One region of the Paenibacillus sp. FSL R7-0345 genome, then DNA from elsewhere that is predicted to be linked to it. Evidence: riboswitches for the same ligand, from Rfam matches in the RefSeq annotation. Region 1 holds a riboswitch; each other region holds the start of a gene.
What was found. Region 1 has a riboswitch for thiamine pyrophosphate ahead of NST84_RS09595 (thiamine phosphate synthase). Riboswitches for the same ligand answer to the same signal wherever they lie in the genome.
Positions count from the first base shown of each region.

Region 2: it holds a riboswitch for thiamine pyrophosphate, as region 1 does, so the genes downstream of both, NST84_RS01905 (ABC transporter substrate-binding protein) here and NST84_RS09595 (thiamine phosphate synthase) in region 1, are expected to answer to the same signal.
Region 3: it holds a riboswitch for thiamine pyrophosphate, as region 1 does, so the genes downstream of both, NST84_RS12795 (ATP-binding cassette domain-containing protein) here and NST84_RS09595 (thiamine phosphate synthase) in region 1, are expected to answer to the same signal.

Region 1 is NZ_CP152002.1:2,306,478-2,313,683, forward strand. It holds gene NST84_RS09585 (NUDIX domain-containing protein) at 43-468, opposite strand; gene NST84_RS09590 (SDR family oxidoreductase) at 709-1,578, shown strand; TPP riboswitch at 1,635-1,736, shown strand; gene NST84_RS09595 (thiamine phosphate synthase) at 1,862-2,491, shown strand; gene thiS (sulfur carrier protein ThiS) at 2,488-2,691, shown strand; gene NST84_RS09605 (thiazole synthase) at 2,782-3,546, shown strand; gene thiH (2-iminoacetate synthase ThiH) at 3,580-4,689, shown strand; gene NST84_RS09615 (fumarate hydratase) at 4,901-6,553, shown strand; gene NST84_RS09620 (carbohydrate binding domain-containing protein) at 6,768-7,206, shown strand, end outside.
Region 2 is NZ_CP152002.1:435,542-442,747, reverse strand. It holds gene NST84_RS01925 (response regulator transcription factor) at 1-610, opposite strand, end outside; gene NST84_RS01920 (EAL domain-containing protein) at 706-1,743, opposite strand; gene NST84_RS01915 (pyridoxamine 5'-phosphate oxidase family protein) at 1,922-2,359, opposite strand; gene NST84_RS01910 (hypothetical protein) at 2,531-3,991, shown strand; TPP riboswitch at 4,063-4,171, shown strand; gene NST84_RS01905 (ABC transporter substrate-binding protein) at 4,302-5,360, shown strand; gene NST84_RS01900 (thiamine-binding protein) at 5,412-5,702, shown strand; gene NST84_RS01895 (ABC transporter permease) at 5,699-6,460, shown strand; gene NST84_RS01890 (ABC transporter ATP-binding protein) at 6,561-7,206, shown strand, end outside.
Region 3 is NZ_CP152002.1:3,020,902-3,028,107, reverse strand. It holds gene NST84_RS12805 (DHA2 family efflux MFS transporter permease subunit) at 1-1,129, opposite strand, end outside; gene NST84_RS12800 (TetR/AcrR family transcriptional regulator) at 1,278-1,895, shown strand; TPP riboswitch at 1,961-2,062, shown strand; gene NST84_RS12795 (ATP-binding cassette domain-containing protein) at 2,254-2,940, shown strand; gene NST84_RS12790 (ABC transporter permease) at 2,921-3,697, shown strand; gene NST84_RS12785 (ABC transporter substrate-binding protein) at 3,694-4,749, shown strand; gene thiM (hydroxyethylthiazole kinase) at 5,236-6,033, shown strand; gene thiD (bifunctional hydroxymethylpyrimidine kinase/phosphomethylpyrimidine kinase) at 6,062-6,886, shown strand; gene thiE (thiamine phosphate synthase) at 6,879-7,206, shown strand, end outside.

The DNA of each region.
Region 1 (7,206 bases):
TTCCTCTGACAGCCAGCGGTCTTTAGTATAAGCGCTATACCGTTACAGCAGCTCCTCCAGAGCAAACACGCCGCTCCGCTCAAATTCAGCCAGAATGCCCGGAGGCAGCAGCATTTGCAGCTCTTGTCGGGTACACCATTTATAGGCGGTATGCTCTTCAGAGAGCAAAACATGAATATCTTCACTCCGGCAGAGGTACGTGATAATTACAACCTGTCTGCCGGGATCCGTCAGAAAGGAAGCAGCATATAAAACATTTCCGACTGTAACGCTCAGGCCGGTCTCCTCCGCAATCTCCCGCTCCAGTGCGGCTTCCAGCCCTTCGCCAAAATCAATTTTTCCTCCCGGGCATTCCCAGCTTCCCGCTCCAATTACATCAGCCGCAGCACGCCGGACGATCAGTATTTTACCTTGATGCAGTACGGCCCCCTTAACAGCCACGATGATGCTCCGTGAACTTCTGGTCATAACTCTTGCGCCTCCCTTTACGCTGCTTTTTTCCAGCCCTCTTAGACACCTTGATACATTATATCCGCACAACAGGCAGGCAACGACTGAATTTTTTTGTTTGGCCAGCTTTTAACTGTGGTAAGTAACATAGCGTAAGCGAAAAAGCGCTTAACAAACAGCGCATAAACCAGCTATCCTTAGCCATCCTAATACGATGTATAACTTCGAGAAGTGTAAAAGCGAAAGGAGAAATGGATCATGCCAGACAATCAGCAAACTAAAAAAACATTGCCCCCGCAGGTACAGGACCAGCAGCCCGGTATTGAGAGTGAGATGAATCCGTTGCCGGAGTTTGAAACCTCCACCTATAAAGCAGCAGGCAAGCTGCTGGGCAAGGCAGCGCTCATTACCGGCGGAGACAGCGGAATCGGCCGGGCGGTAGCTGTACATTTTGCCAAAGAGGGCGCCGATGTCGTTGTTTCCTATCTGAATGAGCATAGTGACGCGGAGGAAACGAAACGCCAGGTTGAGCAGGAAGGGCGTAAGTGCATTCTTGTAGCCGGAGATATCGGAGTAGAGGCTTTCTGCCAGGACCTGATAAACAAGACGGTCGAGGGACTCGGCAAGCTGGATATCCTGATCAACAATGCAGCTGAGCAGCATCCGCAGGACAATATTGAGGACATTACCTCCGAACAGCTGGAGCGGACATTCCGCACGAATATATTCTCGATGTTCTACCTGACCAAGGCAGCGATGCCGCATCTGAAAAAAGGGTCGACGATCATCAACACGACTTCGATTACAGCCTACCGGGGAAGCCCGCAGCTGCTGGATTACTCATCCACGAAGGGCGCGATTCTCAGCTTCACCCGCTCCCTGTCGATGAATCTGGCGGAAAAAGGCATCCGTGTTAACGCGGTGGCTCCCGGCCCGATCTGGACGCCGCTGATTCCTTCCACCTTTGATGCGGAAAAAGTCAGTGAGTTCGGTGCCACGCAGCCGATGAAACGTCCGGGACAGCCGGAGGAGCTTGCGCCAGCATATGTGTATCTGGCTTCCAGTGACTCCTCTTATGTCAGCGGCCAGGTCATTCATGTAAACGGCGGCGAGATTATTAACGGATGATCTGGATTTTTTATGCAAAATAGTGTTATTATATATGACGTCAGTAACAGCATATGAACTGTCACTAGGGGTGCCGCAAGGCTGAGACGAACGTTTGGTTCGGACCCTTTGAACCTGATCTGGTTTATACCAGCGTAGGGAAGTGGATGAACGTTGTTTTGCAGTGCGAACGGTCCGGAGATCCGGCTGTTATTTCTGTATACGTTTTTCACCGCCTCCTGGTTGGAGGCGGTTTTTTTGTGTGGATCTGAGAAATGAAAATGAAAGGGAAGGTGGAGGAGCGTTGGCCGAAATACATCTGCTCTCGGACGGGAAGCTGGATGCGGTTCAGTTTGCTGCCCTCGCAGCCGCTGTTCATCCGCAGCTTGACTATATTCATTTACGTGAAAAGAGGTTATCGGCGCAGGAGCTGCTTAATATGGCTTTAATCCTGCTGTCAGAGGGTGTGCCTGCCGCCAAACTGATTATCAATGACCGGCTGGATGTGGCAATGGCTCTTGGAGCTGCCGGTGTTCAGCTGGCCTGGAACAGTCTGCCTGTCTCTGCTGCACGGCTGGCAGCGGGCCACTCCCTGCAGCTGGGATCATCGGTGCATTCCGCTGCAGAGATTATAGAAGCGGGTAATCAGGGTGCTGATTATTGTCTGTTTGGACATGTGTTTGCTTCAATCAGCAAACCAGGCCTGAAGGAGCGCGGTTTAACTCTTTTGAAAGAGGCTGTGAATACTAGCAATATTCCAATAATCGCACTCGGGGGCATTACGCCGGAGAATATGCCGCAAGTGCTGCAGACTGGTGCAACAGGGATAGCGGTAATGTCCGGCATATGCGGCGCGGATGATCCTGCATCGGCTGCACAAGCCTACAGGACCGCAGCTGATGGGGCTGCCGCCAAAGGAGGTGAGAAAGCATGAATCTCATAGTCAATGGCAAAGCAGAAATATACAAAGAGAACTGCAGGACCGTGGCTGATTTGCTTAGTCTGCCTGCCTGGAACAGAAAAATGGTTATTGTTGAGCTGAACGGCGACATTGTTGCCAGGGAGAACTATAATACCGCTCTTCTGGGCGAGGGGGACAGGATTGAGGTGGTGCATTTTGTGGGAGGAGGCTAGTTTTCCTTATTAAAGTAGATGGATTCCGGGGGATATTTTGCGTAGCTTACAAAAAGCGGGTTACAAATTTAAATGCAGGAGGCTTATCAGATGTCAGATCCTTTAATAATCGGAGGCCAGGCCTTGTCCAGCAGACTGTTTATCGGAACCGGGAAATACAGCCGGAATACCCTTATCCCTGAGGTGGTGGAAGCTTCGGGCTCACAGGTCATTACAGTGGCCCTCCGGCGTGTAGACCCGGACAGCAATGATAATATCATCAGTCATATTCCGGACCGTATGATCCTGCTGCCCAACACTTCCGGTGCCCGGACTGCTGAAGAAGCGGTCCGTATAGCCAGACTGGCCAAGGCTTCCGGTCTAGGCAATTGGGTAAAGATCGAAGTAATCAATGATCAGAAATATCTGCTGCCCGATAATGCGGAAACGATCCGCGCCACGGAAATTCTGGCCTCCGAAGGCTTTGTGGTGCTTCCTTATATGAGCCCTGACTTATCCGCAGCCCTTCGCATGCAAGAAGCGGGTGCTGCAGCAGTCATGCCGCTTGGATCGCCCATAGGCACAAACCGGGGGCTAAGAACACGTGAGCTGCTGCGCATCCTGATTGCGGAGCTTGACCTTCCGGTTATTGTAGATGCCGGAATAGGCAGGCCGTCTGAAGCAGCAGAAGCGATGGAGATGGGCGCTGCCGGTGTGCTGCTGAATACGGCTATCGCCACCGCACGGAATCCGCAGCTCATGGCTTCGGCATTCCGCGATGCCGTAGCTGCAGGCCGTAAGGCCTACCTGGCCGGATTGGGCCCTGTTGAGGAGACGGCTGCAGCTTCGTCGCCACTGACGGGATTTCTGGACTGATAGACATAGGGACAAGCGCAAAGGAGGAGTGAAATGGGGTTTTATGAGACCGCCCGCCGTCTAAGCGAGCAGGCAGATTCTGAAATATGGGAGAAGTATACTAAGGACGATGTAATGCGTACACTCCGGAAAGAACAGCTGGATGAGCGTGATCTGCAGATTCTGCTGTCTCCTGCAGCGGCAGACTGCCTGGAAGAAATGGCCCGTTGTGCCCTAAGGCTGACCCGGACGCATTTCGGACATGTCATGCAGCTTTTTACACCGATGTATCTTGCAGATTTCTGCATAAATCACTGTACGTACTGCAGCTTCAGCTCCATTTATGATTTCCCGAGAAAAAAGCTCAGTCCTGAGGAAGTAAGGCAGGAAGCCAAGGCGATAGCAGCTACAGGCATCCGGCACATTCTGATTCTGACAGGGGAATCCCGCAAGGAAAGCCCCGTTTCTTATATCAAGGAATGCGTTAAAATACTCAGGGAGTATTTCTCTTCTGTCAGCATTGAAGTGAACCCGTTGTCTGAAGACGAATACAAGGAGCTTAAGGAAGCTGGTGTAGACGGGCTAACCCTGTATCAGGAAGTCTACCATGAGGAGACGTACCGCAAGCTGCATATCAAAGGGCCCAAAAAAATCTACCGCAACAGGATGGATGCACCTGAGAGGGGCTGCCGGGCCGGCTTCAGGACAGTAAATATCGGGGCCCTGCTCGGGATGTATGACTGGAGGCGGGAAGCTTTATTTACGGCTATGCATGCGAGATACCTTCAGGACAAATACCCTGAATGTGAAATCGGTGTGTCCGTACCGCGTTTCCGTCCTTTTCTGGGAGAATACAATCCGGAGCATATAGTCACTGACCGGGCTCTGGTGCAGATTATTCTGGCTTACCGGCTCTTTCTGCCCAGGGCGGGTATTACGCTGTCGACCCGCGAACCGTCTGCTTTAAGAGACCGCCTCATCCATCTGGGAGTAACCAAAATGTCTGCCGGGGTATCCACGGAGGTGGGAGGGCATACCCTGGAGGGTGGAACACCGCAGTTTGAAATCTCCGACGGACGCAGTGTGCAGGAAATAAGCAGGATGCTCAGAGCAAACAGCCTGCAGCCGGTATACAAGGACTGGGATATTCTAGAGTCTGTCTAAATGAGCGAGAACGGAAGAGAAGATATACAAAGGCCGCTTTACCTCAAAGCAGCGTAAGCTGTCCATGGTTAAGCGGCTTTTCGCGGTTCATCGTCCATTTTCCCCTAACTTTGAAGTAACCCCTTTCATGCGCGGCTGAGTGTGATATGATAATAACTAATTGCAGCAAATTTTAGACAACCTGGGACTGATGAGAGGAGCCGGAATGAAGATGCGGAATTTTGAAGAAAGCATTTATAATCTGATCGTAGAGACCTCCACTAATTTGCCGGGTGATGTGCGCCGGGCCGTTGCCAAAGGACGTGCAATGGAAGACCGCGCCACCCGTTCGGGCCTTGCCCTGACCACGATTGCGCAGAATATCGGCATGGCCGAGCTTCAGGTATCACCAATCTGCCAGGATACGGGGATGCCGACCTTTATCATTCATACGCCTGTCGGCGTCAATCAGATTGAGATGAAAAAGGATATCCACAGTGCGGTGATCCGGGCGACGAAGAACGGGAAGCTGCGGCCCAATTCGGTAGATTCGCTGACCGGTGAGAACAGCGGTGATAATCTCGGGGCAGGGACACCGGTTATTCATTTCGAACAATGGGAAGAAGAAAATATAGACGTAAGGCTGATCCTTAAAGGCGGCGGCTGTGAAAATAAAAATATCCAGTACAGCCTCCCGGCCGAGCTCGAAGGACTGGGTAAAGCGGGCCGCGACTTGGACGGCATCCGTAAATGTATCCTGCATGCCGTCTATCAGGCACAGGGGCAAGGCTGCAGCGCCGGCTTTATCGGCGTCGGCATCGGCGGAGACCGGACCACCGGCTATGAGCTGGCGAAGAAACAGCTGTTCCGCAAGGTTGAAGATATCAACCCGGTGGAAGATCTGGCCAAGCTGGAGGATTACATTATGGATAACGCCAACAAGCTGGGCATTGGCACGATGGGCTTCGGCGGGGAAGTTACCCTGCTCGGCTGCAAGGTGGGTGTGATGAACCGGCTGCCGGCCAGCTTCTTCGTGTCGGTAGCCTATAATTGCTGGGCCTTCCGCCGCCAGGGCATTCTGGTGGAGCCCGCAACGGGCAATATCGGGGATTGGCTCTATGAGCGCGGTACAGGCATTTCGGTAGAGGAAGCGGATGTGCCTGTGGCTGTAGCTGCCCACCATCCGGCTGCTGCAGAAGCAGGCGTTGTCTCCGGTGATGCGGTCATCCCGGCGGCCCCCGCGATTGCGGCTGCTGACGCTGCAGCTCCGGCCGGGTCTGACTCCGCAGCTGCTGCTGGAGGCTCGCGGGAAGTGCGGCTGACTACACCGATCAGCGAGGAGGATATCCGCAGCCTGCGGGTCGGCGACGTCGTCATTCTCTCCGGGGAAATGCATACCGGCCGTGATGCGCTGCATAAATACCTGATGGACCATGACACTCCGGTCGATCTGAACGGTGCGGTTATTTATCACTGCGGTCCGGTTATGCTGAAGGATGATGAAGGCTGGCACGTTAAGGCGGCAGGCCCGACCACCAGTATCCGTGAGGAGCCGTACCAGGGTGAGATTATCAAGAAATTCGGGATCCGCGCCGTCATCGGCAAAGGCGGAATGGGACCCAAAACGCTCACGGCGCTGCAGGAGCACGGCGGAGTCTATCTGAACGCCATCGGCGGAGCGGCGCAATATTACGCGGAATGCATTAAAAAGGTTAATGCTGTTGACTTTATGGAATTCGGGATACCAGAAGCGATGTGGCATCTTCAGGTAGATGGCTTTGCCGCCATCGTAACGATGGATTCACACGGTAACAGCCTGCATGCCGATGTAGAAAAGGATTCAGCGGCCAAGCTCGCCCAGTTCAAGGAGCCGGTATTCAAATAAACAGAATGAATCATAATCTTACAGGAAGCCTTCTTTCATATTCCGGAAAGAAGGCTTTTTGACATTAATTTAGCTTGACAGCGCATACATGGACATGGTAATTTTTACTTGGGAAACCGGTTTCCTTAATGACACCTCAGATTTGCAAGTGATGTGATTGGGATTCACAGGCAGCAGATTTCTTATGCAGTTAATAAGGAGAGGGAGATGAGGAATGAAACGCAACCGATGGTTAGCTCCGGTTCTGATCACGTCTATTGTTCTGTCTGTTATGATGAATTTGTTTGTAGTGGCGCCGCCAAAAGCTGAGGCCGCCAGCATCGGCACCATCACTGAGAATGACACGATTTATCAGATTATGGTCGACCGTTTCTATGACGGGGACAGCTCTAACAATGCCACAGGCGCCGCAATCCGTTACGGGGAAAATTCTGAAGAAGATTTTCGTTATATGAAGGGCGGAGACTGGCAGGGAGTTATCAACAAGCTGCCTTACATCGCCAATATGGGCTATACCGCAATCTGGATTTCTCCTGTGGCCGAACCGCAGATGACGAACCGTGAAAATAACGGTACAGGCAAGAATACGGCCTATCACGGCTACAACGTGAAGGACCCGAATGCAGCTAATCCCTACTTTGGAACCAAGGAAA
Region 2 (7,206 bases), 1.9 Mb from region 1:
GCTCCAGCTTTTCGCGCAAATAGCGGATATGTACCATCAGTGTCTTATCCCCTTCGATATAGGCCTCGCCCCAGACCGCCTCATAAATCTGCTCCTTGGTCAGGATCTGCCCGAGATGGCGCAGCAGATAGGTGAAAATCTGAAATTGCTTGCCGGTGAGCAGGATCTCGCGGCCGGTTGCCGCCTCCTGAATCACATTGTTTCCCTCATACACAACAAGATGTTTCAGGGTAAGCGGAGCAGGATCGGCCGTACCGGTACGTCTCAGCAGAACTTCGATTCTGGCGGCCAGCTCATCGGGATGGAATGGCTTGGTCAAATAGTCATCTGCGAACTCCAGTCCCTGCAGCTTGTCATCTATAGAGGTACGGGCAGATAACATCAGAACCGGGAGATTCGGAAAGGCCCGCTTTAGCCGCTGTCCGACTGTAAAGCCGTCAAGTCCGGGCAGCATAACATCCAGAATCGCCAGCTGGCAGCCAACTGCAGCCTCCGCAGCCCCCTCGCCGCTCTCCAGCCAGCGGACTGCATACTTTCTTTCCCGCAGATCTGCAGAAACAGCGCTGCCGATCTCCCGGTCATCTTCCACATACAGCAATGTAATACTCATAGTCCCTCCATCTATGCCTGATTTTCTCCGTTCGCAAATAATCCCCGGGACGGCGGATAAACCGCATTCGCTCCGGGGAATATATACTTGATTCATTATGCGCTAAATCCGAAACGCGCCGGCGGCTTGTCCTCCGGTTTGCCGAAAAGATAGCCCTGGGCAAGCTCGATGCCGATCTCCTGGCAGTACTGGAACTCTTCCCGCCGCTCGATACCTTCAGCCAGCACACTGGCTCCGAAAGACCCGGCCCGGTTAATAATATCCTTAATGATCTTCTGATTGCGGTCGTCCTGATCGCAATAGCTGATCAGATTCCGGTCGATTTTCACATAATCCGGTTTGAGACTGGACATAACCTCCACGGTTGAATAACCGGCGCCGACATCATCCAGCGCGACCCGCATCCCCTGTCTCCGGTACTCGGTAAAGATCGCCTGCAGATGCTCCATGTTGCTGATTTTCTCGGTCTCCACCACTTCGAATACAAAATCCTCCGGGTCCTGATCCAGTCGTTCGATGGCCTCAAAGGTGTGGGTAAGGCAAAAATTAGGATTATAAATGGAGGACGGCAAAAAATTAACAAACCGCTTGATGCCCCTGGGCAGCAGCCTTGCACTCGTTTCAATGGCTGAAATCCGTGCGGCACGGTCCAGAAAAGCGTGAAACCCGGTCTGCCGGGCAATTTCAAACAGCTCATAAGGCTGAAAAGCAATACCCTCAGGCAATGGCCGCAGCAGAAGCTCAAAGCCAACGATCTCTTCGGCAAAATTGACAATAGGCTGCATGTGGCTGGTAAAGTCATGATTGGAAATGATAGAAATCAGATTGTCATTGGCGAATCTTATTTCCAGCTGCTCCAAAGAGACCCACCGCTCTGCCGTCACGCTGCATGACTTACCGCTGATGCACAGCTTTAGCTGATTATCCGTCTGCCTCTGCAGAATTTCCAGCAGCTTCAGCAGCTCAAACAGCGCTTCCCTGGAAGTGTACGAAATCTTTCCTGTATTCTTTACGCTTGTGAACTCCACGCCTGCAGCTCTTATGGCGGAGGCAAGCACAAAGGTACACGGCCGGAACCTTATTTCCCCTTCATCCTCCACCGGCTCTATCGCAGAGCAGTCCCTACAGTTCATAGACATCCTCCCTATCATCAAATGTCGAACCTTAGTGTAGCCATTATATCATGATTTACCAATTTTCAACTATGCTGCTGCATCCTCAAAAAGCCACCCGCCAAGACCGGAGTCTGCGGGTGGCTGGATTTTTTTCTTCTGTCAAAACCTGTCTGCTTCATTGTCTTGAACAGCCTGTTTATTTACTTGAAGTAACTCCGGACTGCCAGACGCCGTGCTCTTTATTTTTACCCATATATTCAATCCGTGTAGGTGTAAGCTCCAGAATGACATAATCCGGATCATCCGGTCCCTTGAACCACTCCTCCAGCGATTTGTTCCAGACCTTGGAACGCAGGCTGTCGTCCTTGGTAACGGAGGCTCTGGCTTCAATCTCCAATACATCCTTGCCGCCGCCCTGTTCATATCCAAGCAGCAGAAAAGCATTCGGATTATCCTGCAGCTCCTCTACCTTATGCGTTTTGCGATTAGTAGCCAGGTAAATATTCAGTCCGTCATGAAATACCGCCATGTAACGCACCTTAGGTTTGTTGCCGGCTTCGATCGTGCCGAAGGACCCGAATTTGTTGTCATCTAGTGTCTTGATGATCGTCTGCTCCAGCTCATTATTATTCATTGACAAGATAGCTCCTTTCAGAAATCATGCAGATATAAATTCCTATACCCGCATTCGCAGTTTGGATTTATCATAAAAATTGTGCTTACAATAGTGTACCCCCTTCATTCACATTGAATCCGGGTAATAATATAATGTACTACTATCTTGAACATAAGGTGGAACCTGTTTATGACTAAGCTTTTATCCGCGGATACCGAACCGGAACTACATACAGCACTGCTGCAATTTATCTTTCCTTTCTCCATTAAGGGAGGCGAAGACAATAAACTGATCAGCCAGCTGAAGCAGGATAGCTTCACGCGCTTTTTTCTGGATAACAAGGAGCTTGAAGATGCCTATTACGGGGAAGGCTACTGTGTATCCCATGAAAAAATGGAGCGCAGCTATCTCCCCTTTGCCGCTCATGTACTCTTCCCGAGAGAGAAGGATAAGGATTCCTTCCGCCGCTTCTCCAAGGTAAACAATCTGGACTGTACGCTTAAGATGCCGGGGCGCTCCATCGCTTTCCGGGTGCTGTCCACTGATGTATTTCTCTGTCCGTTTCAGCTGGGTTTTGTGACCATACGGGTGCGCATTGAGGAGGATAAGCTGCCGTTCAGCGTAGCGCTGGAATTCGCCGACCGGTTCCGTACCCTGGAGGACGCTAACCTGCGGGATAAGGGAACCTCCGTTCATAACGGTGACGTATCCTATGAGCAGGTCGAAGATTTTGTGTTCGAGTACCTCGTACCCAGCCTTAAACCGTTTTTGGACCAGTCAGAGCTGGATGGCGCCTATTTCGAAACCCTGCCTTTTTTCGTTGATGAGCGGATGACGGTTCAGGCCTTTTACGGATTTGTTCCTGACGGGGACGAAGAAGACCTTGATATCCGGCTGAGATTCCGCGCCTCCCAGCTGGACGGTCTGGATGGAGGCGGCAATCCATATATGAGCGCAAGCGATCCTGATTATATCAAAGGCTACTGCCGGGAGCATTCCTACAACCGATGGGGTCCCGACACTTATTATATGACCAACGAGCAGACCTTCTGCTGCCTGAGCAGAGCCAAACCCGAAACTGCCACCAAGCTGATCAACCAGATGTACGGCGAATATTATTACGGGCTGCTGCTGAGTATTTTCCACAAAATTGTGCTGCTGAAACTGTCCAATCTGCACTCCCGTCTGCGCATTAACCGTGACTACGATGAAATTGAGAGCCTGATCTTCCTCATAAATAAATTTTCGGCCAAATTCTATTTTATGGAGCTTATTTCGCAGTCTCAGGGCCGGGAGATTTTTTTCCAGCTGCGGAGGGTTTACGGCAATGATGCCCTATTCGATGAGGTCAAAATGACGCTGGATGACCTGTTCCAGTACCAGGATAAATTTCAGGCTAAACGTCAGGATACGCTGCTGATGATCCTTACCGTATTTACGGTTGTCAGCGGTATTTACGGAATGAACCAGGTCATTGAGGACCTGAAGGCACCGATTGACTGGAGCAAAATGACAGAGTATTCGCCTTTTGAGTATTTCGCGCTGTTCCTTACGTTTACAGGGATTGCCGTCAGCCTTTTCCTGACAATGAAGCAGCTGTGGAACGGCATCCGCCGCCGCCGCAGAAAGCGGTATTACTCCAATGAGTAGGGAGATTGCTACTGGACAACCCCAGCCGGTGCGTCTATAATACAGCGTAGAATAAGCAATACCCGATAACTTCATAGAACCAGGGGTGCTGGAATTGGCCGGCTGAGATTGTATCCCGCAAGATACTGACCCTTATACCTGATCTGGATAATGCCAGCGTAGGAATTCATAACTGCTCCCCGGTCCCCTGCGGCCGGAGCCTGCAACCTTGCGCAAATGACTGGCGTCCCGATGATCGGGGCGCTTTTTTTGCATATCAGATTTAGAAACTGGAAGACTAGGGATTGCTGGAAGGAGTGAACAAAGAGAAATGGGAGTCAAAAAAAACTTAATGCTCAGCCTGACCTGTGTACTGGCCCTGGCCATTGCCGGCTGCGGCAGCAACAACGGAACGAATGCAGGTAATGGAGGGAACGCAGCTGCTTCTCCGGAAGCATCCGCTGGAGCAGCCGCAAATGCCCCAGCGGCACTGACCAAGATCAAGGTCGCGCTCGACTGGACGCCAAACACGAACCATACCGGTCTGTACGCGGCCAAGGAACTGGGGTATTACGAGGAAGAAGGCCTTGACGTCGAGATTGTCCAGCCGGGTGCGGCCGGGGCTGATACGATGGTGACCTCAGGCGAAGCCGCTTTCGGTATCAGTGCCCAGGAAGCGCTGACGCTGGCCCGTCTGCAGGATGTGCCGCTGGTATCCATTGCTGCCATCATTCAGCATAATACTTCAGGATTTGCAGCACCGAAGGACCGTAACATCACATCACCCAAGGATTTTGAAGGCAAAACCTACGGAGGCTGGGGATCACCGGCTGAAGAAGCGGCGATGAAAGCGATCATGGACCCGGAAGGCGGCGATGTGAAGAAGGTCAAGCTGGTGAATATCGGTGAAGCCGACTATTTCACTGCCGTAAAGCGCGACATTGATTTCGCCTGGATCTTCTATGCCTGGACCGGTATTGAGGCCGAGCTGCGCGGCGAGCCGCTGGATATGCTGTACCTCAAGGACTACGCGCCGCAGCTTGATTACTACACTCCGGTTCTTACAACCAGTGAAAAACAAATCGCTGAACAGCCTGAGCTGGTAAAAGCGTTCCTGAAAGCTACGTCAAAAGGCTACCAGTACGCCATCGACCAGCCTGAGGAAGCAGCCGCCATCCTGAGCAAGGCAGTACCTGAGCTTGATCCTGAGCTTGTCCTGGCCAGCCAGAAATGGCTGAGCCCGAAATATACGGACGATGCCGCCCGCTGGGGCGAGCAGAAGGCTGAAGTCTGGCAGAATTACGCCGACTGGATGTACGGCCTGAAGCTGTTGGATCAGCCGCTGGATGTGGACAGCACGTTTACCAACGAGTTTTTGCCGGCGGAGTAAATATAATTTGAAGCAAGCTGCATTTCCAATACACTGAGAGGGTTGATTATTGTGGCAAACACACTGTTAAGCATTCAGGTAATCCCTAAAACACCAAACGGTGAGGATTCCATTCCTTATGTAGACAAAGCGATTGAAGTGATCCAGCAATCCGGCGTGAAACATCAGGTGAATCCGCTGGAAACAACAATGGAAGGCGAAATTACCGAGCTGCTGGAGGTTGTCCGCCAGATGCATGAGGCGCTGGTTGCAGCCGGCAGCCCAAGCGTCATCTCCCAGATCAAAATCGCCCATAATCCGAACGGCATCAGCATGGACAAGCTGACGGAGAAATACCGTTGAGACCGTACTTCAGGCAAATCTGGCCGCCCTTAGTGGCGGTCGTCTTGTTTTTAGGGATCTGGCAGCTGGCCGTATCCGCATTCGGCATTGAAGCGTGGATTCTTCCGGGACCCGGGGCGATTGCCCGGTCTTCAGCAGATAACGCCGCCAGCATCTGGTCGCATACCGCTGCTACGCTGCGCCTTACACTGATCGGCTTCCCGATCGGCACAGGCGTCGGGCTGATCGTGGCCCTGCTGCTGCATCTGCTGCCCTGGCTGAAGCGTGCGCTGTACCCGCTGCTGATTCTCAGCCAGAATGTGCCGTCCATCGCACTCGCACCGCTGCTGGTCATCTGGTTCGGCTTCGGGCTGCTGCCGAAGATTGTGCTGATTACGCTCGTCTGCTTCTTTCCGGTCGCAGTCGCTGCTATGGGCGGCCTTGCGCAGAGCGACCGGATGATGATGAACTATATGAAGATGGCCGGTGCAAGCAAGTGGCAGATCTTTACCAAGCTGGAGCTGCCCGGCTCATTACCCTCCCTGTTCTCCGGCGTCAAAATCTCCGCCACTTACGCTGTAATGGGCGCCGTCGTCGCCGAATGGATCGGCGCGGACAAAGGGCTCGGCTATTACATGCTGCTGCAGAAATCGGCTTACCGCACGGATAACGTGTTTGTCGCCATTGCCATTATTGTGTTACTAAGCCTTGTACTGTTCGCCATCATCGCCCTGGCAGAAAGATGGCTGGTTCGCTGGAAGCCGCGGAAAGCGGAATAAGGACAGATCCGGCAGTCTTAAAACCGTCTTTGGCTTTCTTGGGACGACCCCGGGTATTCTAATTGGATTTTCTTAGCTCACCTGGAAAGGAGGTTGATCCATGTATCACCAGACAGACAACAACACGGGCACCGCAAACCGCCTGGCTGCCCAGACCCAGCCGCCCGCGCTTGAGGTCAGCGGCATCTCCAAGACGTTCGGCCGCGGCCGCAAGGAGACCCGCGTGCTGAATGACGTGTCCCTGACCGTCCGGCAGCAGGAGTTCGTCTCCATCCTCGGCCCGTCGGGCTGCGGCAAAAGCACCCTGTTCCATATCATCGGCGGCCTTGAGGCGCCGGATACCGGAACAGTCAGCATGAACGGCCGCATTGTTACCGGGCAGCGCGGCGAGATCAGCTACATGCCGCAGCAGCCTGCGCTGTTCCCTTGGCGCAGCATAGAGGACAACGTCCTGCTCGCGGGTGAGCTGAAGGGCGAGCCGCAGGCAGCCGCGCGGGAGAACGCCCGCCGCTGGCTCGGCCGCGTCGGGCTCGGCGGCTTCGAGCAGGCTTACCCGCACATGCTGTCCGGCGGCATGCAGCAGCGGGCCGCCTTCCTGCGCGCCCTGCTCGCTCCGCAGGAGCTGATGCTGCTTGACGAGCCGTTCAGCGCGCTCGATGCGCTGACGCGCAGCGACATGCAGCGCTGGCTGCTGGAGCTGTGGGAGGAGAACCGCCGTTCCGTGCTGTTCATCACCCACAATATTG
Region 3 (7,206 bases), 710 kb from region 1:
TTCCCATCCCGGCTCCGCACATGATCAGCGGCACAATCAGATCCCGGCTCTGAGTTGTCAGATCCACATGGGAATATTGATAAAGCGCGCCGGATACTAGGCTGAGGCCGCAGACAACCAGCCAGCGAACCCCGATTTTGTCAAAAAGAATACCGGCTATCGGCATCATCAGCCCTGAAGCAATCGCCTGCGGCAGCAAAGTCAGTCCGGTGTCAAAAGCACCGAAGCCGCGGGCCTGCTGCAGAAACTGCGGCAGCAGGAACAGGGCGCCGTACAGGCCGAACTGGGCAATCCACTGGACGAGAATGCCTGTGCTGAAATCGACTGATCGCAGAATACGCAGCTCCAGCAGCGGTGTCTTGGATCGCAGCTCAGCGATAACAAAAGCAATCAGGGCGGCCAGTCCCAGCGCAAGGCCGATCAGTGTTTTATTGGAGGACCAGCTTTCTGCCCCCTGACTGACCCCGTAGGTCAAAGAAGCAAAGGCCAGCGGCCCGAGGATCATGCCCAGCTTATCCATTCCCGGTACCTGTCCGCGTTTGGCATTCGGCAGCTTGCGCATCCCGATCAGCAGGCAGACAATCCCTATCGGGATGTTGATCAGAAAGATCCATCTCCATGAGTGATACTGGACCAGCCAGCCGGACAAGACCGGCCCGATTGCCGGAGCGAACAGTACGGGTATACCCATAATACCCATCACAATACCGACCTTGCTCTTGGGTGCCAGCTTATATACATAGGCCATACCTACCGGCAAAACGCAGCCTCCGCCAAGACCCTGCAGCACCCGGAAGGCAATCAGCCATTCCGCACTGTTTGGTGTAGCACACAGAATGGAGCCTATAGTGAATACGACCACTGCGGTCAGGAAAACGGTTTTGGCCCCGAAGCGGTCAGACAGCCAGCCGGACAGCGGAATAACGGAAGCCTGTGCCAGCATATAGCCGGTCACAATCCATTGCAGTGTCGTCAGATTGGTGTTAAAATCCTCTACCAGCGTGGACAAGGCCACATTCATCGCCGTGCTGTCGAGCACAACCATAAATACACCCAATATAATGGCCAGCAGCGGTACCAGAATACCGGATAAGCGGAATTCGGCGTCGTCCTTTATTACTCCTTGCATCCTTTTCTCCTCCTGTGCTTGTGCGCGTTCAATGTCATTGACCGCTGCACCCTTCTCTCTATATAATGACTCTGCGGACAATTGTCCGTTCATTCATCAACAGTCTACGGACAATTGTCCGCTGTGTCAATAACCGAAAGGAAAAACCATGAATCCCTCTAAACCTAATGACTCATCCGCCGCACCTGACCTGTATAAAGAACGTATCCTCGAGGCCGCACGCGAGCTGTTCACCGCAAATGGGCTGGAGGCTGTCAGCATGCATGCCATCGCCAAAAAGGCTGGCATCGGCCAAGGCTCGCTATACCGCCGTTTTACCGATAAAGGTGAAATCTGTTCATTGCTGCTGCGTGACAGTACGGAACGTTTTTTGTCCAGTCTGGAAATGGAGCTGGCGCTTCCAGAAGCAGAGAGTGATGCTCTTGGCCACCTGCGGCGCAGCATCAGCCGGATTGTCGGCTTTATCGAGCAGCATGCCGAGCTGCTGCAGCTGATCAAATCGGAGTTCACCGGCAAGAAACAGCTTACCCAGTTTGAGCATCCTTTTTTCCGCAGATTGAATGAATTCCTGACCCAGCTGCTCACACGCGCTGCTGCCGCCGGTGAGATTACTGATGTTGATCCGCAGTTCACAGCCACAGCCCTGATTGCCGTGCTCAGCCCGGATTTGTACCTGTATCAGCTGAAGCATCACAGCTCAACCAAAGAACAGATTACGGACGGAATTCTCGCCCTGTTCGTGACCGGAATCCAAAAAAGGCAATAAGCCTCTCTTTACAAACCTCCAGGTTATGGTATATTAATTAGCAATTACGAATTGAATAGGACCTGTTATTTCACTAGGGGAGTCGGCCGACTGAGACGGAGCTAAGCTCCGGACCCTTGGAACCTGATCTGGATCATACCAGCGGAGGGAAGTGGAGCAGAAATGATCAGCGTTGTCTTAACCACCCGGCAGACTGTATCTTTCAGACCTCTTTATTTCCTCCGGAAATGAAGGGGTCTTTTTGCGTTCAATGTTTGTCGTAATTCAAGGAGGTAAGTAGACTGCCATGCTCTCAGTTACCAATCTTAGTTATTCATACGGCACCGGAACAGGCGGACCTGTGATCTCAGGACTCTCCATGAATGTTCAGAAGGGAGAGTTCATTTCGCTGGTCGGTGCCAGCGGATGCGGCAAAAGCACGCTGCTGCGCATCATCGCCGGTCTGCTCGAGCCTTCAGGCGGAGGAATTATATTTGAAGGCAGACCTTCTGGCAGCAGCGCTTCCCGGCTCGGCAGAATCGGATATATGCCGCAGCAGGATCTGCTGCTGCCCTGGAGAACCGTGCTGGATAATTGCCTGCTGGCCTGGGAGCTGCAGCGTAAAGGCAGCAGACAGGCTGCTGTGCAGCAGATCCGCAGCCTGCTGCACAGCCTCGGCCTCGCCGGCACAGAGAATGCTTATCCGGAGGAGCTGTCCGGGGGCATGCGCCAGCGGATTGCTCTGGCCCGGACACTGTCATCAGGGAGTGAGCTGCTCCTGCTTGATGAGCCTTTTGGAGCGCTGGATGCCATGACCAAGCGCAGCTTGCACCGCTGGCTGCTCGAGCTATGGAGCAGCCTCGGCCGGACCGTAGCGTTCATCACCCACGATCTGGAAGAGGCCCTGCTGCTCAGTGACCGGATCTGCCTGATGGAGCGCGGCAGCCTGCAGGAAATCACGGTTCCGCTGCCTCGTCCAAGGCAGGGACAGATGATCTATCAGCCGCAGTTTATGAGGCTGCGGGAAGAGCTGGAACGGAGGCTGCATGAGAGTATCCCGAATTAAGCTGAAGCTGCATACTTATGCCCCTGCCGCCCTTCTGGTGCTGATAATCCTAGCGGTCTGGGAAACCGGTGTACGGTTCGGAGGGGTTCCCGCGTTCATCCTTCCGGCACCTTCAGCTGTCTGGATTGCACTGGTGGAGCAGCGGGGCCTGCTGTTAAGTGTGCATCTGCCGGCAACCCTGCAGGAAATCCTGCTCGGGTTCCTGCTGGCCGCAGGCTGCGGTACCCTGCTGGGACTGGGGATGCATCTCTTTCCGCCGCTGGCAAAAGCGGTGTACCCGCTGCTGATTGTCAGCCAGACCATCCCGCTGATCGCGCTATCCCCCATCCTGATCATGTGGTTCGGGTATACACTCGGAGGTAAGATCGCGGTTGTCTTCCTGACCGCCTTCTTCCCCGTCGTAGTCAGTACATATGACGGCCTGCATAAAAGCGGCGAGCAGTACAAGGAGCTGCTGCTGACTCTGGGCGCAAGCCGCCGGCAGCTGCTGGTCAAAACACAGATTCCGCTGGCTCTGCCATCTTATTTCTCCGGGCTGAAGCTGTCCATTGTCTACTGCGTCATTGGCGCAACGATCGGCGAATGGCTCGGCGGCAGCCGGGGCCTCGGCTATTACAGCCGCCGGATGGCCGGCAATCTGCACAGTGCCGAGCTGTTCGCTGCTGTCTTTCTGCTCTCCGCGCTGGGAGTCCTATTATTCCTGTGCATCTGTACTGCTGAACAAATTGTGTTGAAGAAAAGAGGTCTACGCCGATGAGCCATAATCACCTTTCTAACAAATCGTCTAAACGAAATTTGCGGATTAAAACCGCGCTGCTGTTGACCGGATTGCTTGCTGTAATCAGCGGCTGCAGCGGGACTGATTCAGCTGATCCCGGAGCGAATGCTGCCGCCGGCGCAGACAGCGGGCAGCTGCACAGAGTAACCGTCATGCTGGACTGGTATCCGAATGCTGTGCACTCTTTTTTGTATGCAGCTCAGGAGAAAGGTTATTTTGCTGAGGAAGGCCTGGAGGTTGACCTGCAAATGCCTGCTGACAGCAATGATGCCCTAAAGCTGGCCGCCGCCGGCAAGGTTGATCTTGCCCTCAGCTACCAGCCCCAGGTGCTGATGGCCCGGGCAGAGGACATTCCTGTTGTGTCTGTTGCGGCGCTTGTCCGCCATCCGCTCAATCACCTGCTTGTCCCGGCAGACAGCGGCATCGCAAGCCCCAAGGATCTTGCCGGCAAAACCGCCGGTTACTCCTCCATACCGCTCTATGAAGCCATGCTGAAGACCATGGTTAAACATGACGGCGGTGATCCGCAATCGCTGACCCTGATCGATGTCGGTTTTGACCTGATCCCTGCCATTACCACGGGCCGCGTCGACGCCATCATCGGCGGCTTCATCAATCATGAGCAGCTGATTCTGGAGAAGGAAAACCATCCTGTTACTTCTATTGACCCCACTGCTTATGGGGTGCCTGACTATTACGAGCTGGTGCTGGCTGCAGGAGAACAGGGACTCGAGGACTCCCGGGACTACTACAGCAAATTTATGAACGCCGCCCGCAAAGGGCAGCAGTTTGTGCAGGATCACCCGGAGGAAGCACTGGATCTGCTGCTGGCCCATGAGGACAGCACCGCCCCGCTCGACCGTGAGATCGAGCGCCGGAGCCTCGATATTCTGCTGCCGCTGATGGATGCCGGGGACGAGGCTTTCGGCTACCAGACCTCTGAGTCGTGGAGCGGAGTCGCAGACTGGCTGTCCGGAAGCGGACTGCTGTCAGATGAAACGGTAAGCGAAGAGGCGTTTATTAATTTGTGAGGGTATGGCCAGTGTGGTGGAGTAGCATCTATTGCAGGGTTTGAGGTATTGCTCAGGGTGGGGGTACGGCTGTGGAGGTACGGCCGTGGAGGTACGGCGGTGGCGGGGTGAGACGGGCTGCAGGAATTTAGTTAGGTTTGAGAACTAATGGTGTGTTGAACGACAGCCGGAACTAGCGTCTATTGTCTGCTCGCCAGAATGCTAAACGCTTCTCCACCCCTACCGTTTCAACTTAACTGCACTTTGTACACCTATATCGGGGTAAATTTACCGTTTTTCAGGTTTAACTGCACTTTGTGCAATTAAACTCAGACAAAATCACGTTTTTCCTTCCTTTTGCTAATTTTAGCTGCACAGAGTGCAGTTATTCCCGGCATCAGAGCTTTAATCGGACTTTTAACTGCACAAAGTACAACTATCCTGGCTGTCTGCTATCCGGACACACTTTTATTTAATCCTTTATCCTAATTTCCAGGAGGAATAATCATGTCTTATCTAGCCAAAGTACGCGAGCTCAATCCGCTCGTACATAACATTACGAACATTGTGGTGGCCAACTTTTCTGCTAACGGGCTGCTGGCGCTGGGCGCATCCCCTTTTATGGCCGATGCGCGTGAGGAGGTGGCCGATGTGGCCGCCATGTCGGGAGCAGTGGTGCTGAATATCGGCACCTTAAACGAGCAGGCCATCGCCTCCATGATCATCGCCGGGGAGTCCGCCAACACGCACGGCGTACCTCTCGTGCTTGATCCGGTGGGAGCCGGAGCAACCGCTTACCGCAGCGGGGTCACGCAAAAGCTGGTGCAGTCCTTGCAGCTGACCGCACTGCGCGGCAATGTGGCCGAGGTAGCCAATGTAGCCGGTGAGAGCTGGGCCAGCAAAGGTGTGGATGCCGGTGCAGGTGAAGGCGATGTACTTGCACTGGCCAAAAAGGCTGCCCTGAAGCTTGGCTGTGTAGTGATCGTTACCGGCCGTGAAGATGTCATTACCGACGGCACGCGCACTTTTGTTGCCAGTAACGGCCACCCGGTTCTGACCAAGGTGACTGGCACCGGCTGCCTGCTGAGCGCTGTTACCGGTGCATTTCTCGCCGTAAGTGAAGGTGCCTGGCTGGATGCGGCAGCAGAAGCCCTTTCTTTTTACGGCGTGGCGGCTGAGATTGCCGCAGAGCGGACTGAAGGCCAGGGCCCGGGAGCTTTTCAGATTGAATTTCTGAATCAGCTGTCAGCAGTGACCCCGGAAATCTACAGCCAAAGATCACGCCTAGAGCAGTTTGACAACTAACAGCCTGCGAGCAAAAGGAGAATAAAGCATGACCACAGTAGCTAAGGCCCTAACGATTGCCGGCTCGGACAGCGGCGGCGGTGCCGGCATCCAGGCTGATCTCAAGACGTTTCAGGAGCTGGGCGTATACGGCATGTCTGCACTTACTGCCGTAACGGCCCAGAATACGCTTGGTGTCCAGGCTGTCTATCCCCTGACGGAGGAGGCCGTGGCTGCCCAGCTCGACTCAGTCGGAGCTGATCTGCCGCCGGATGCTGTGAAGACGGGCATGCTGTTCAGCAGCAGCATCATAAGCACCGTGTCCGCCAAAATAAGAGAATACGGCTGGAGCCGGCTCGTAGTCGACCCGGTGATGATCGCCAAAGGCGGCTCTCCCCTGCTGCAGCAGGAGGCGGTGGCCGCACTAATCAGCGGGCTGCTGCCGTTGTCGCTGGTCGTTACCCCCAATATTCCCGAAGCTGAAGTTTTAACCGGCATGACCATTACCGCGCTCAAAGAGCGTGAGCAGGCAGCTAGGCTGATACACTCGATGGGCCCAAGGTATGTTGTGCTCAAGGGCGGCCATGACGACGGAACAGACGGGGTCCGGGATCTGATCTATGACGGGCAGGCTTTTACGTACCTGGATGGCCCCCGTATAGATACAAGACATACTCACGGCACCGGCTGCACCTTCTCGGCAGCGATCGCCGCAGGTATTGCTGCCGGAGATAACGTTAACGAAGCTATCCGGACAGCCAAAGCTTTTATTCAGGCGGCTATTGAACACGGTCTGGGTATCGGGAACGGGCATGGTCCGACCAATCATTTTGCGTACCAGCGCAGTTTAAGAGAGGGGTATAAGGATGCATAACCGCAGTGTGCAGATCCGTGAATGGCTCAAGCTGTACTTTATTATGGGCAGTGTGAACTGCCGCCTGTCCCCGGCTGACACGCTGCTGCAGGCGATTGACGGCGGCATTACACTGTTCCAGTTCCGTGAAAAGGATCCCGGTGCGCTGAGCGGTGCCGCGGCCATCGAGCTGGCCCGCCAGCTGCAGGGCATCTGCCGGCAGCGCGGCATCCCCTTTATCGTCAACGACGATATCGGGCTTGCTGAAATGCTGGATGCCGACGGGGTCCATGTCGGCCAGGAGGATGAGCCGGCTGCTGCCATCCGCCGCAGGCTCGGTA